Regions from separate parts of the Paenibacillus sp. MY03 genome, predicted to be linked through region 1. Evidence: riboswitches for the same ligand, from Rfam matches in the RefSeq annotation. Region 1 holds a riboswitch; each other region holds the start of a gene.
The links. Region 1 has a riboswitch for cyclic di-AMP ahead of B1748_RS16025 (universal stress protein). Riboswitches for the same ligand answer to the same signal wherever they lie in the genome.
Positions count from the first base shown of each region.

Region 2: it holds a riboswitch for cyclic di-AMP, as region 1 does, so the genes downstream of both, B1748_RS05560 (hypothetical protein) here and B1748_RS16025 (universal stress protein) in region 1, are expected to answer to the same signal.
Region 3: it holds a riboswitch for cyclic di-AMP, as region 1 does, so the genes downstream of both, B1748_RS21350 (C40 family peptidase) here and B1748_RS16025 (universal stress protein) in region 1, are expected to answer to the same signal.
Region 4: it holds a riboswitch for cyclic di-AMP, as region 1 does, so the genes downstream of both, B1748_RS02280 (APC family permease) here and B1748_RS16025 (universal stress protein) in region 1, are expected to answer to the same signal.

Region 1 covers NZ_MXQD01000014.1:64,073-66,272, forward strand. The annotation lists gene B1748_RS16020 (TetR/AcrR family transcriptional regulator) at 1-81, shown strand, start outside; cyclic di-AMP (ydaO/yuaA leader) riboswitch at 1,014-1,163, shown strand; gene B1748_RS16025 (universal stress protein) at 1,294-1,713, shown strand; gene B1748_RS16030 (potassium channel family protein) at 1,738-2,200, shown strand, end outside.
Region 2 covers NZ_MXQD01000004.1:724,529-726,728, reverse strand. The annotation lists gene B1748_RS05570 (ABC transporter permease) at 1-95, shown strand, start outside; gene B1748_RS05565 (ABC transporter permease) at 106-888, shown strand; gene B1748_RS05560 (hypothetical protein) at 1,006-1,449, opposite strand; cyclic di-AMP (ydaO/yuaA leader) riboswitch at 1,453-1,629, opposite strand; gene B1748_RS05555 (aldolase catalytic domain-containing protein) at 1,795-2,200, shown strand, end outside.
Region 3 covers NZ_MXQD01000030.1:81,928-84,127, reverse strand. The annotation lists gene B1748_RS21355 (MFS transporter) at 1-484, shown strand, start outside; gene B1748_RS21350 (C40 family peptidase) at 571-1,053, opposite strand; cyclic di-AMP (ydaO/yuaA leader) riboswitch at 1,058-1,209, opposite strand; gene B1748_RS21345 (glutamine--tRNA ligase/YqeY domain fusion protein) at 1,556-2,200, shown strand, end outside.
Region 4 covers NZ_MXQD01000002.1:145,529-147,728, reverse strand. The annotation lists gene B1748_RS02280 (APC family permease) at 1-1,418, opposite strand, end outside; cyclic di-AMP (ydaO/yuaA leader) riboswitch at 1,606-1,774, opposite strand; gene B1748_RS02275 (FecCD family ABC transporter permease) at 2,012-2,200, opposite strand, start outside.

The DNA of each region.
Region 1 (2,200 bases):
CACCTGCAAAAGATGACGGGGGACCTCAATAAATTGTTCTTTTATGGACTTGTCGGAAGCAAACATAATTGGGAGGAATGACTAGTTACCTTGCCGATCGCTCTCCGGTCTTAAACATTTCCCTGATTTTAATCTTGGTTCAGGATGTTAGAAATAGGAGGCCTCTCTAGACAATCAGAACTTTCTCCTCGGGATACCGGAATTTCTCCCGACTGTGTTTTTGCGACAATGCAAATGCAAGTGTTGTTCGGTAAAAATAATGTGTTAGACTGATGTCGTTGATTTAGCGCGGTTTTTGAATTGATGAATCGTCAGCTTTTAAAAAATAAGTTTTAGACTGATCAATTAATGAAAGAGCGGCAGACCAAGATTTGATAAATAAAGCCTTAGACTGCCGCTGTTGTCATCCAACTAACGTTCTCCGTTAGGTTAAAGATGTTGAACTGTTTTATTGCCATTATAATCAGCCAATATGAAAGACACCAATTATGGTTTTCCCATCAACATCATGTAGCGGGATATCACGACCACCCGCAGGTCTATTCTTCTGTATGGCAAGTGCTTCCTCAGGTGTCTTAAATCAGGTCCCGTTTCATTGGAAGTGGCGTCTGCGTCAGAACCGTATGTCTGTCCGTTCTCAATGCCGAAGTGACTTCGAAAAGAACCTCTTTAAAATCCTGCAATCACCACACTCACGGAAATAACCATGACTGCCAAGGCGCGCATAACATAGATAATACGACCACTACCAGCTCACTATAAACTATAAGTCATAAATCCAAGACCGCCAATCTGATTCAAGTGGGGCAAATCTGAACTTATGAAAAACATAACGAATGATCCCCTTTCCATTGCCCACTCAAAAGAAATTGAAACGTCTTTGCTCTATCTTCGTATTATTGCCTGAAAATACCACTACATTCAACCATAACTATGCAAGCAACCCATGATTGATTTCCCGGATCAGCTGTTTACTTTTGAAATTAACTGCTTTATGATAAGTTACAACAATTGTATATTCATCGCTTAATCCTCTTTTGAGGAGCGGGGGAACCAACGAAGCATAATCGCTTCAGGGGTGAATTCTTTCTTTTGCAGAAAGAACGGGGACTCTCAGACCCGAATCCGACAGCTAACCTCGTAGGCGTCATGAGAGAGATCATGAATGCGTCTTTGGTTTGTCCTGACATAGCAATCCGAAGCTTGGCAGCAGAATTTCTCTGCTCCAAGCTTTTTTGTCGTTTCACAGCAATCATTCTGTTACTTTCAAGTTTCAGCAAAGGAGTATAGCCCATGTTAAGCAGTGAGAAAATTATGGTATGTGTGTACCACGGGCCAAACGGAGAACGGCTGATCCGGCGAGGAGGCCGATTAGCTGCCCTTTATCAATGCCCATTGTTCGTACTGCATGTACAGACTGAACAAGAGAATAACCAGATTAGCCAAGACAAAAGTGAGCGCATTCTCCATTGGAAAACGATATCCGAAGAATGCCATGCCACGTTTATGACCAAAACTCGTGGCAATCACAAGGTCTCCGATGTGATTGCCGATACGGCTGAGCAAATTCAAATCACACAATTAATCATCGGGCACCCCGGTATGACACGATGGCAAGAGATTTGGAATGGCTCCATTGTCAATGAACTATTAAAGAAAATTGGAGAAATCGATATTCATATTATCGCCTTTCAAGAGGGTCGGGATAGATAGACATAAGGAAAGGATGTGCTATGCATGAAAAAACAGTTTATAGTGATTGGCCTGGGCCGATTTGGGTCTAGCTTGGTGCACACTTTGATTCAGAATGGTCACGAAGTACTCGCCGTTGATAAGGATGAGCAGCTCGTACAAGACATATCCGGCGTAGCGACTCATGCTGTGCAAGCAGATTGTACAGATGAAGGAGTACTGAAAGAACTGGGCGCACGAAACTTTACCCATGCGATTGTTGCTATCGGAGAAGATCTGCAGGCGAGCATATTGGCAACCTTGTTGCTTAAAGAATTGCATATACCGAAAATAACGGCCAAAGCTAAAAACGAAATGCATGGGCAAGTTCTAATCAAAGTAGGGGCAGATCATATTGTGTATCCAGAACGAGACATGGCTGCTCGCCTTGGAAATCAATTAAGCTCCGATAATCTGATTGACTACATTGAGTTGTCTCCCGTTCACAATTTGGTCGAACTGAAGGCCC
Region 2 (2,200 bases), on a different contig from region 1:
TCGGCGTACAGGTTGGTTGGATAGCGGCATTGGCGGCGTTCGGCATGTGGCTGATGCGCAAGGCGCTTCGCAACGTCGTTGTGCAAGGAGGGTGAGGAGAACACGATGTCATTATATTTCCGTTATTTGAATATTCAACTCAAGTCGCAGCTGCAGTACAGAGCCTCGTTCTTGCTGCTAAGCATAGGTCAATTTTTTATCCCGTTTATGGTATTCGGAGGGCTGTACTTCATGTTCGAGAGATTCGGGCAGTTGGAGGGCTGGAGTTTCTTCGAGGTGACGCTTTGCTTCGCGGTCATTCACTTGTCGTTTTCTCTTAGCGAATGCTTCGCCAGAGGATTCGACGCCTTTTCCAGCCTGGTCGCCAGCGGAGACTTCGACCGCTTGCTGGTAAGGCCGCGCGGCACTGTCGTCCAGGTGCTGGGCTCGAAGTTCGAATTCACGCGTATCGGACGTTTGCTGCAGAGCACGATTGTGCTGATCTGGTCCATCGCGAATCTGCCTCAAGTATGGAGTTTTCCCAAAGCGATTACGCTGTTCTTTATGGTATTTAACGGCGTGATGATCTTCACGGGCATCTTTATCCTGGCGGCTACATTCTGCTTCTGGACCATACAAGCGATTGAGATCGCGAACGTGTTCACCGACGGAGGCCGCGAGATGGCTCAATATCCGCTGACGATCTATGAGAAGTGGGTGACTCGCTTCTTTACGTTTATCGTCCCGTTCGGGTGCGTGACGTATTTGCCCCTTATGTATTTGCTGGACAAGGAGGAGGGGAGCTGGGTAACAGGAATGCTGGTGCCTTTCGGAGGTCTGTTATTTCTGCTCCCATGCCTGCTGGTATGGAGGATCGGTGTCAGGCATTACCGCTCAACCGGTTCTTGACGGCAAGAAGTACAGACCAAGAGCCCGAACAACATCCACCGTGGATGGTGCCCGGGCTCTTTTTCATTACGCGGCCCCATGAATTAAGGAGTCCGACATTTCCACTTGCAGTGCTCCCTAATCCAGCGACAGGTAGGCGACGGCGCGTTGTTGCAGCACGGATTCCTCGGCCTGGAAGGCAGTGACAGAACCGATGCCTGGCATCATGCCCATCTCCCGAATCTGCTCCATGCCGGTGATGAACATCTGACACACCCGCTTGTCGGATTCCCCTCTGCTCATAATAATTTCGGTCAAACGTTCGGTTACCGAAGTAAGCGGGAAGCGGCCAATGAACGATTGAAGTAGTTCTCTCCAATGCTCCAGATCGAAGCTGGCGTCGTTCTCGCAGATGAATTGTTCGCTCCAGCCGATGCCAAGATCGCTGGTCAGCCTGAGACATACACGAAATCCGGTCGAGTCGACGGCGAGAGCGGGAATGACGAATAGTTCGATGCGGCTGATGTTGACATGCTGAGGCAGCTCGATGGGGAATGAAGAATTTTCCAGGAATAAAGACATGTTCATCTCTCCTTCTTCCGCTGACGAGGTTAGCTGTCGGATTCGGGTTAGAGAGAAAACCCTACCGGGGGCACAAATCCCCGGATTCACCCCCTGCGTGCGGTCCATGCAGCCATGCGACCGGTTCGCGTTGGTTCCCCCGTTTTCTCCCTGGAAGGAGAAATTAAGCGTTATTGTTTACATAATATTTTAGCGTTAAAATATCCATTTGTAAATGAGGAGTTATTAGGACAAGAGGAGCGAAAAAATCGCAAAAAGCGACATATTTTCTTTGCGTTCCCGCGGCTTATCAAGTATGATGGTAGATAAAAATGAACTCATGTTCAATTCAAAGGAGCAGTACGTATGCAATCGAAAACAAGTCACTGCAAAATCGTCGACTGTACTATTCGCGATGGCGGACTCGTCAACAACTGGGATTTCAGCATCGAGTTTGTCCAGCACCTTTATAATAGCCTTAACGAAGCCGGAGTCGATTATATGGAGATTGGCTACAAAAACTCTCCGAAACTGCTCAAAGGCGCCGAAAACGCCGGTCCATGGCGTTTCCTTAACGACGACTTCCTAAAGAAGGTTATTCCAAACAAAGGCAATACGAAGCTGTCCGCGCTTGTTGACATCGGGCGCGTCGACGAAAACGACATTCTTCCCCGCAGCGAGAGCCTGCTGGACCTGATCCGCGTTGCCTGCTACATTCAAGACGTGGACAAGGCGCTTGAACTGGTAAAAGTGTTCCACGACCGCGGCTACG
Region 3 (2,200 bases), on a different contig from region 1:
TACGGAGATGGGAGAAGCCGGCGCGGCTGCTTCACTTAGCTTGTTCTGGGGAACGATCGTACTGGGCAGGCTGTTCGCGGGAGTGATTGCGGAGAAGGTCGGCTATGGAAGGTACCTGACGATATCTACGCTGGGGGCCGCGATCGTATTCCTGCTAATGACGATTACGACCAGTTTGAATTGGATGCTGCTATTGATTGCGCTTGGCGGACTGTTTTTCTCCGGCGTGTTCGGCATCGCATTGGTGTACGCCAACAGCTTGCTGCCGGGTATGACGGAGCGAACGACTAGTCTAATGGTAGCATTTGGAGGTATCGGCGGCGCCTTGTTTCCGAGAATGACGGGCTGGCTGATGGATCGCTTCGAAGTGGAATATACGCTTGTTTATCTTGCCGTTCTGGTTGTCATTATGCTCGTCCTGCTTGGAGTGATCCTTCATCAAGGGCGTAGATTGGCGGGTCACGTGGAGCGGCTGCGGTCGTAAGCGACGGATTGCACAATGAGAAAAGCAAACGACTGTCGAACAAAAGAACAGCCTCCCCGTTGCCGGGGAGGCTGTTGCCTTGTCCATTATTTGGCTGCGACTGCGTAAGTCTCGAATTGCTTGGCATCCATGACGCTGCGCGCCGTTACAAAACGGGACTTATAATAGGAACTGTTAAGTTCGTCGATGATAACTCCGCGGCTTGTAGAAGCATGGGCAAACTTGCCGCCGCCTACGTAGATGCCTGCGTGCGTGATTTCACCGTTTACCTTGCCGCTTGTGTCGAAGAAGACAAGATCGCCTGGCTGCAGATCAGCTTTAGCGACTTTGGTTCCGACTGTTGCTTGGTCCACCGATCTACGAGGAAGATCAACGCCCATCTTCTTGAATACGTAGCTGGTAAATCCGGAGCAGTCAAAACCTTTTGTGGTGGTCCCGCCGTAAGAATATGGCGTGCCAATTACATCATCAATGATGCTGTCCATCTCTGAGCTTGCGAAAGCGCTTCCTGCCTGGAAAGCCAGCAGAAGCACAAGCCCTAGTAAAACAGAGCTAATCTTCTTCTTCAACTTATGGTTCTCCTTCCGGTGCCGACGAGGTTAGCTGTGGGGTTCGGTTGAAGGTTCCCTATGACTTCTCAGGCGCTGTAGAACACCAGACGTCGAAGTCAATTCACCCAGAGTGGTTCCCCCGTTTCCCGATTGGGAATTAGGCAATGTCATCCAAAGTTATTTTCTAAGGATTATAATAATGGCAAAATGTAGATTCGTGTTGAATATGAGAAGATATTAATATTAGATTCATAAATAATCCGTTTCAAATTCAAAAACCATGGGTAGAAGGCGCTTCCAAAGCGTGTAATTTAGCTAAATTTTGTGTATCATAAGGAGATACAATGAATCGGCTGTCGTTGTTGAAAGCGGCGAGGCGCGATAAGGCGAAGGGTGTTGTCCCGTGTCGGACAATCCTCTATAAACAACGTTAGAATCGACGTGAAGGCCTGGGGATTGCCAGACATTCCCCGGATGGGCGCACGAGTGGAAAAGGGGTAGGTCGCAAGTGGAAAACACAATGGAGAACAAGTCATCATCCTCCAATTTCATCAAAAATATTGTCGTGGAAGATTTAAAGAGCGGCCGCGTGCAAGAGGTCGTTACGCGCTTCCCGCCGGAGCCGAACGGCTATCTGCATATCGGACATGCGAAGTCGATCTGTCTGAACTTCGAGCTCGCGGATGAGTTCAAAGGAAAGACGAATCTGCGCTTCGATGATACGAATCCCGTCAAGGAGGACACGGAGTACGTTGAGGCCATCCAGGAGGACGTGCGCTGGCTGGGCTTCGATTGGGATGAGCTGCGTTTCGCCTCGGACTACTTCGAAGAGTTATATAATCGAGCGGTGCTTCTTATTAAGAAAGGAAAGGCCTACGTCTGCGACTTGACGGCGGACGAGATGCGCGAGATGAGAGGGACGCTTACGGAGCCGGGCAAGGAAAGTCCTGGCCGAAATCGCAGCGTGGAGGAAAATCTGGATCTGTTCGCGCGGATGCGCGCGGGAGAATTCAAGGATGGCGAGCGCGTCCTGCGGGCGAAGATCGACATGGGTTCGCCAAATATCACGATGCGCGATCCCGTTCTCTATCGGATCTCCCATTCGCATCATCACCGGACAGGCGACGCTTGGTGCATCTATCCCATGTACGATTACGCCCACCCG
Region 4 (2,200 bases), on a different contig from region 1:
CCTTCGATAACCTCCACCGGCTCGCCCGTGGATAGGCCAAGCTGCTCGCCCACCGCTCCGTAATGCCTGTTAATGCCGAGCAACACCCAGATCAGGACGGGCAGAAATACAAGCACGGGCCATACCTGCGGAAACTTCGTCAGGAAAAACATCATCGTCACCACTAGGCTGATCGCCGCGCCGACCGTGTTAATCGCGAGCTTGATCCCCCAGCCGGCCGGCTTCTCGCGAAGCCACTTGCGCATCATGCCGGATTGCGACAGCGTAAACGGGATGAATACGCCGACCGCGTAGAGCGGAATCAACTGTTCCGTATGTCCGCCAAAAAGCACGATGAGCAGGATGGAACAAATGCCAAGCATGATGATGCCGTTGGAATAACCAAGCCGATCGCCCCTCGCCGTAAACATTCTGGGGATAAACTTATCTTTGGCCAGATTGACCGCGAGCATCGGAAAAGCGGAATAACCCGTATTGGCCGCCAGGATGAGGATAAGCGCCGTCGTTCCCTGAATGGCATAATACATGAAGTTTCGCCCGAACGCATCCTCCGCGATCTGCGAGACGACCGTCGCCTCCGCAATCGGCGCGATTCCGTACTCGTAGGCCATCAAAACGATGCCCGAGAATAGCACCGCGAGCAAAATCCCCATCGCGGCAAGCGTTCTGGAGGCATTGACCGGCGCGGGTTTCCTGAAGTTCGGGATCGCGTTGGAGATCGCTTCAACGCCTGTCAGCGCGGAGCTGCCGGAAGCGAATGCCTTCAGCAGCAGGAAAAGTCCGATGCCTGCCACCGGCGTCCCTATGGGCGTATGCAATTCCTGCGGAATCGCTCCCGTTGCCATGTCGTACAATCCTTTTCCAATCAGAACGAACAATGCAAGAACGAACAAATATACGGGATAAGCCAGGACGGACGCCGACTCCGTTACGCCCCGCAGGTTAAGCAGCGTAAGCAGAATGACGAATACGACGGCAATGGGCACCGTATACGCATGCAAGCTCGGGAATGCGGAGGTGATGGCATCGGTTCCGGCCGAGACGCTAACCGCTACCGTTAAAATATAGTCGACCAACAAAGATGCGCCGGCGATAAGGCCGGGGTACTTGCCCAGATTTTCTTTGGAGACGACGTAAGCGCCGCCCCCTTGCGGATAGGCGTATATAATTTGCCGATATGACAGAATAAGCGCCGTCAGCAGCAGCAGGACGCCGATTCCGATCGGAATGGAATACCAGAACGCTGCCATGCCGACGGTCATTAACACAAGCAGAATTTGTTCGGGGCCGTATGCGACGGACGACAACGCGTCCGACGAGAGAATCGCCAGCGCTTTTGTTTTGTTCAACTTCTGCTCGCCAAGCTCCGTCGACTTCAGCGGTCTTCCGATCAACACTCGTTTAAGCGCGGATAACATTAGAGACACCGCCCGACTGGAGCCTTTTTATCGTTGATTTTTTCAATTCGTTCATCTCCCCTGTGCATGGTTGGCTGGAAGGGAAGGTTTCTACTTCGTCTGCTGCGGCATTCCGGCGGGCCCATGCCGTTTTTTGCGCAGCAAAAAGCCGCAAGGCAGCACCTTGCGGCTTAACGAGCCGAAGTCATACCCATTCCAATAACGCTTACGAGGTTAGCTGACGGATTCGGGCCATTAGATAGCCCTACGGCGGTTGTTATGCCGATTCACCCCTGACGCTTGTCTTTAACGATAAGCGCCGTTTGGTTCCCCCGCTCTTCTTCATTGTCCTCAAGAAGACTCAGCGAATTTATGATGTAGTGATCATAACTCGTTTATTGAAGGGTGTAAAACGACATTTCGGCTCAAAAACGGTTGTTTCCATTCAAAGATAGCCAATAAAACGCTCGCAGCAGTTGCTTCTTATTCATTTGATCCGTGGATATCGTTTTTTCTCGCCTTTATCCGAGATATCCTTGAAAAATGCCCGCTTTCCTAATGCCGGTGTTCTTTATCCCATGCCCGCTTAGTATATCCCAGGTTTGGCAAATATCTCAGATCCCCCGCTTTCCCGCCAGGCTTCCACGAAGCAGATAAAGAAAAAACGGTGCTCCCAGCAGTGTCGTGACCGCGCCTGCAGGCAGGCTCGTCACACGATGCTCCATGCCCGGCAACGAGAAGGAGAGCGTCGCGCTCCCCGCGATCCAATCCGCGGCAATCAGCAGCGTTCCCGCCAACAATAC